DNA from 2 places in the Thalassotalea agariperforans genome. Region 2 is predicted to be linked to the other one. Evidence: predicted binding sites of a transcription regulator. Region 2 holds the regulator's gene; the other holds the start of a gene.
What was found. Region 2 encodes sigma-54, which starts transcription at its own class of promoters, with help from an activator protein. Its sites were predicted from a motif close to GTTGGCACGNNNNTNGNNT; they were not measured.

Region 1 (3,400 bases), 350 kb from region 2:
ATAAAACATCAGGTAACGGTCAATATACTTAATTAGCGTTTCATCATCTAAGTCAGTTGCGAATAAGTCAGCATGACGAGGTTTCATACCACCGTTACCACTTACATATAAGTTCCAACCACTTTCAGTTGCAATAACACCAATGTCTTTACTTTGTGCTTCAGCACACTCACGGGTACAACCTGAAACCGCAAATTTAATTTTGTGCGGTGAACGTAAACCTTTGTAACGTTCTTCTAAACGAATCGCCATGCCAACACTGTCTTGTTGACCATAACGACACCAAGTACTACCAACACAAGATTTTACTGTTCGTAATGATTTACCGTAGGCATGACCAGTTTCCATACCCGCATCAATTAAACGCTTCCAAATGGCCGGTAATTGATCAACACGCGCACCAAATAAATCGATACGTTGGCCACCGGTAATTTTGGTATATAAGTTATATTCTTGAGCTACTTGTCCTAAAACAATCAGCTTATCAGGGGTAATTTCACCACCTGGCACACGCGGAACAATTGAGTAAGTGCCATCTTTTTGCATGTTACCTAAGTAAATGTCGTTGGTGTCTTGTAGCGAAACATGATCAGGTTTTAAGATGTAGTCATTCCAAACAGACGCTAAAATTGACGCTGCTGCTGGTTTACAAATTTCACAACCTAAACCTTTACCATGACGAGATAATAACTCATCAAACGTTTTAATTTGTTCAGCCTGTACAATATGGAATAACTCGGTGCGGCTATAAGCAAAATGCTCACAAATATCGGTGCTAATTTCAACACCACGTTTTTCTAATTCATGGTCAGTTACTTTTTTCAATAACGCTGCACAACCACCACAACCGGTTGCTGCTTTAGTTGATGATTTAACTTCACCAACATCAACAGCGCCACAATCAATCGCGTTGATAATGTCACCTTTAGTAACGTTTAAACATGAACAAATAGTGGCTGAATCAGGTAAAGCATCAACACCTAATGTAGGTTTTTCACCAGCACTTGGTAAAATTAACCCGTCTGGATTTTCAGGTAACTCAATGCCATTTAAAGCATACTGTAACAGTGAGTCGTACTCACTAGTGTCACCCACTAATACCGCGCCTAATAATTCTTTACCGTCAGCACTAACAACAATCTTTTTATAAATTTGATCAGGTTGGTTTGAATAAACATAACTCTTACAACCTTCAGTACGACCATGAGCATCACCAATTGAACCCACATCCATACCCATTAATTTTAACTTGGTACTCATGTCAGCACCGGTAAATTGTTGTACACCGCCAATAATGTTATCAGCAACAACTTTGGCCATGGTGTAACCTGGTGCTACTAAACCAAAAATAAAGTTATTCCAAAGGGCACATTCACCAATAGCATAAATGTTTTCGTCAGAGGTTTTACAGTTGTTATCAACCACAATACCGCCACGCTCACCAACACTTAAATCAAATTCACGCGCTAAGTTATCGTACGGACGAATACCCGCTGAAAATAAAATAAGATCGGTTTCTAAATGCGAACCATCAGCAAAATTCATACGGTGAACACAGCTTTCACCGTCAACAATTTCGCTAGTTGCTTTTTGAGTATGTACTTGTACGCCAATACCTTCGATCATTGAACGAAGTAAAGCTCCGCCATCTTGGTCTAATTGTACACCCATTAATTGTGGGGCAAACTCAACAACATGTGTTTCTAAGCCTAATTCTTTTAAAGCATTAGCCGCTTCTAAACCTAAAAGACCACCACCAACAACAACACCAACCTTACCGGCTTTAGCTGATGCTTGAATATCTTCAAGATCTTGAATAGTACGATACACTAAACAATGGTCACGTTCTTTACCTGGAATAGGCGGAACAAATGGGTAAGAACCCGTTGCCATTACTAACTTATCATAAGCGAAAGTATCACCCGCTTCTGTTGTTACTGTTTTGCCAGCTTTATCAATGTTAGTTACTTTGGCATTAGTGAAAAACTTCACTCCAATTTCATCGTAATAAGCCGGTGTTGTCATCGCTAAATCTTCCGCAGTTTTACCCGCGAAATATTCAGATAAATGAACACGATCATAAGCTAAACGATCTTCAGCTGATAAAACTGTAACTTCATAACCTTCATGTTTAGCCATCTCATCAACAAAGTGATGACCAACCATGCCGTTACCAACTACGACGATTTTTTGGGGTTGTGCACTAGTGCTCATATCTTGCATCCTACTTCTTTAAAATACCGCTTTAATAGCGGAACTAGGTAATGCCAAGAATATTGCAAGCACAGTGCCAAATGATATTACCTTTATTTTTCAATAAGATAATTATCAATACCCTTATAACAACTGAGCTTTTGCACTAGAGAGGAGAAGTTATCGCACCAGAGGTGTGCGCAGCAAATAAAATGATAACTTTACGCACCAGTAAAGGGATTGCACACCTTACACCTAAGTAAAATGGTCTCTTAGTATTAGAGGTGGTTAATCATTGCTGATTATGTTTCCAGCCGTTTATTTAACTCGAAAAAATTTAAACCTGAAAAAACTAATAACCCTGACGTAAAAATAAATTGATGTGATCTGAGCCTTTAACTGTAGGGATAAAAGCCACGGCTGACAAATTAAATTATTTCACTTTAGCAATATTAATTTACCAATACTGTCTACTCACCATATAACGAAATTAAGAAGGTAAAGCTTCAATTCTCGTGAGGTATAAATGGGAAATAATACAGCTCATTAAAAGGTCAGGAAATCGCCCTCTTGTTTACTGACAATGTTCAAGTTATTTAATAAATGCTGATGCCATTTTTGAGAAATAGCAGCAACTTCACCAGATGATAATAACTTTTGATAGGCTTGCTGCCATTTTAATAAGGTTGCTTGTGGTGTTTTTTTCGACATCACTAAATAAACATCAGATTGATGTAAGGTATAAATAGCTTTGAACTGCCCACAATCTATTAACAACTGCTCACATGAATAAGTTAGCCCTTGTTGTTCATAAACAATTGCAGGCAGCCTGCCCCAAAGTAATAGTTGCACATTTTGATCATGTTGAGTTACTGAATATAGATTAGTAAATTTTCTATTGACCAGCCATTCTTCACGAACATCACCTCTAACAACGCCGATGGCATTAATGTTAGCTAAATCTTGTAATGAGCTAGCTACCAAGCCAGAATCATTCTTGGTAAACACTTGCCAATTTTTGCTAAAAACTTTTCCTACCCAATGATATTTGTCTTCTCTAAATTGAGTGCGTGAAATACTGAAAAATAAAACATTAGCCTGGCTGTCCATAATATTTAACGCCCGAGCTTCCGGAGTAAATTCTATTGTACTTTCATTACCAACAATGTTTTGTAAAGCTTGAACAATATCTACAACAAGGCCATCA
Region 2 (3,400 bases):
AATGCATGTCCGTGCTCGTAAAGGGTTAGGTTATTTACCGCAAGAAGCATCAATTTTTAGAAAGTTAACCGTTTATCAAAATATCATGGCGATATTAGAAACGCGTAAAGAGCTTAATGCCATAGCCCGTGAAGAAAAGTTAGAAAGTTTAATAGAAGAATTTAACATTGGCCATATTCGCGACAACCTTGGCATGAGTTTATCGGGTGGTGAGCGCCGCAGAGTTGAAATAGCACGTGCTCTTGCCGCTGATCCACAATATATTTTACTCGATGAACCCTTCGCAGGGGTTGACCCAATTTCAGTAGGTGATATAAAGAAAATTATTATTCATTTAAAAAATCGTGGTATTGGTGTATTAATTACCGACCACAATGTTAGAGAAACCCTTGATGTTTGTGAACTAGCCTACATTGTTAGTCATGGTGAATTAATCGCTCAAGGCAGTGCCGATGAAATACTTGCAAATCAGCATGTAAGAGATGTATACCTTGGTGAGCAATTCACGCTATAGTTAAAACAACGTAAAAGATAATCGTAATTTTCCGTATGAGTGTTTAAACAACACAATACAATGTACAACAAGGATAATGACAAGCTAAATGCGCCCATCACTGCAGCTCCGTATAGGACAACAGTTAACGATGACACCCCAATTACAGCAAGCGATACGTTTGTTGCAATTGTCGACGTTAGATTTACAACAAGAAATTCAAGAAGCGTTAGATAGCAATCCACTTCTTGAAGTTGATGAAACACCTCAAACTAACCAAGAAGATGTTCCTGATCGGTTAGAAGAGGCTTTTTCTGCATCGGTAACTGAGAAACCACAACTTGATGGTAGTGAAGATGCAACACCGTCATCTGACGAGTTAAGCACCACGGATGCCATGGAGAAAAATGACATTCCTGAAGAACTGAGTATGGATACAACTTGGGATGACAATTATACTGCTGGCTCAGCAAGCAGTAGCAGCGGAACCTTGTCTGAAGATTATACTTACCAAGGTGAAACTACCGACTCCATACAAGATCATTTAAGATGGCAAATGGAATTAACGCCTTTTTCTGATACCGACCGTACCATAGCCATGGCGATTATCGATGGTATTGATGACGCCGGTTACCTCACCATAACCGCGGAAGACATTTTAGAAAGCCTAGGCGATGATGAAGTTGAATTAGACGAAGTTGAAGCCGTATTAAAACGGATTAATATGTTCGACCCCATTGGTGTTGGCGCACGTTCAATTGCAGAATGTTTGCTCATTCAACTTAACCAATTTGACAAAAGTACGCCTTATTTAGAAGAAACCAAAAAAATAATTGCAAATCATATCGATTTATTAGGCAATCGCGACTATCGTCAATTAATGAGAAAGACGCGTTTAAAAGAGCCACAATTAAAAGAAGTCATGCAACTTATCCAGTCTCTCGATCCAAGACCGGGTGATAGCGTCATTAAAAGCGATGACCAATACGTTATTCCTGATGTTTCAGTTGAAAAGAAAAATGGTCGTTGGGTTGTGGAATTAAATCCTGATTCAGCACCGCGTTTATCAATAAACCAACAATATGCGGCGATGACTAAAACCATGAAGTCATCCGATGATAGCCAATTTATGCGTTCTAATTTACAAGAAGCAAAGTGGTTTATTAAAAGTTTAGAAAGTAGAAATGATACTTTATTAAAAGTATCCAATTGCATAGTTCAACGCCAACAAGGCTTTTTTGAACATGGTCCTGAAGCGATGAGACCAATGGTGTTAAATGATATCGCTGAAGCCGTAGAAATGCATGAATCAACGATATCACGGGTGACAACCCAAAAGTATATGCATACCCCACGAGGAATATTTGAATTAAAATATTTCTTTTCAAGTCATGTTAGTACCGAAAATGGAGGAGAGTGTTCATCAACCGCTATTAGAGCGTTAATTAAAAAATTAGTGTCTGCTGAAACGCCATCAAAACCATTGAGTGACAGCAAAATGGCTGAATTATTGGCTGATCAAGGCATTAATGTAGCCCGACGGACAATAGCTAAATATCGTGAATCATTAGCTATACCACCGTCTAATCAACGAAAAAGTTTACTTTAGTTACTAAAAGGATACAGCTTATGCAAATCAATCTTTCTGGACACCATGTAGAAATTACCGATTCATTACGCGATTTTGTTAATACTAAATTTGCAAAGCTAGAGCGACATTTTGATCACATTAATAATGTTTATGTGGTACTTAATGTTGAAAAAATAAACCAAATAGCGGAAGCAACACTGCACTTAAATGGTGGTGAAATTCATGCTAAGGCCGACAATCAAGATATGTATACCGCCATTGATGCCTTAATTGACAAATTAGATCGTCAAGTACTAAAACACAAAGAAAAGCTAAAACAACATTAACCTATGAAGTTACAAGATATTTTAACACTGGACTGCACTTTATGTGCAGTACCAGCTACCAGTAAAAAAAGAATTTTTGATACCATTTGTCAAACGGCCTCCAGTCACATTACAGAATTAAGCCAACATGAATTGCTCGAAAGTTTAATGAACCGAGAACAAATGGGTAGCACCGGTATTGGTAATGGTATAGCGATCCCCCACGGTCGATTAAGCGAAACTAATCAAGTAGTCGCAGTATTATTAACCACTCAAGAACCAATTGGTTTTGATGCTATTGATAATCGCCCTGTTGATATTTTTGTTGCGTTATTTGTTCCTGAAAGTGCTTGCCAAGAACACTTAAGCACCTTACAAAGTATTGCGCAATTATTCAGTGATAAACAAACCATTAAAAACGTTAGAAAATGCCAAAATAACGACCAGTTATTTCAAATTATTCAAGAAGCGAGCTAAACATTTATGAAGCTGTTAATTGTTAGCGGACGCTCAGGCTCGGGTAAATCAGTCGCCTTAAGAGTACTTGAAGATTTAGGTTATTATTGTGTTGATAATATTCCCGTAAATTTGTTACCCGCACTAACCCACACGGTTATTAATGACAGTAAAAAAGTGGCAGTTAGTTTAGATGTTCGTAACTTACCAGCTGATCCTAATGACATTCCTGAAATCATCAACTATTTACCTAATAGTGTTGAATTAAGTATTTTATATTTAGATGCTAGCGACTCTGATCTGATCCGACGTTTTAGTGAAACACGCCGCTTACATCCATTAATTAAACATAACATTGCACTTGATCAAGCGATTTCATTAGAAAAAAAATTACTTGAGCCAATATCCACCCGCGCTAATTTGTACATAAATACCAGTCAACTCACTCCGCATCAATTAGCCGATTTAGTTAGAGAGCGTATTTTAGGCAAAAAAACCGGTAATATGGTGGTAGTGTTTGAATCTTTTGGCTTTAAACATGGTGTGCCGCAAGAT

Region 1: the regulator sigma-54 is predicted to act here: its motif matches at 2,277-2,295, upstream of nirB (nitrite reductase large subunit NirB).

Annotation. Positions count from the first base shown of each region.
Region 1 covers NZ_JBQMWH010000001.1:491,531-494,930, reverse strand. The annotation lists gene nirB (nitrite reductase large subunit NirB) at 1-2,214, opposite strand, end outside; gene ACSLUO_RS02200 (substrate-binding periplasmic protein) at 2,740-3,400, opposite strand, start outside.
Region 2 covers NZ_JBQMWH010000001.1:143,706-147,105, reverse strand. The annotation lists gene lptB (LPS export ABC transporter ATP-binding protein) at 1-514, shown strand, start outside; gene ACSLUO_RS00770 (RNA polymerase factor sigma-54) at 603-2,102, shown strand; gene hpf (ribosome hibernation promoting factor) at 2,123-2,410, shown strand; gene ptsN (PTS IIA-like nitrogen regulatory protein PtsN) at 2,414-2,866, shown strand; gene rapZ (RNase adapter RapZ) at 2,873-3,400, shown strand, end outside.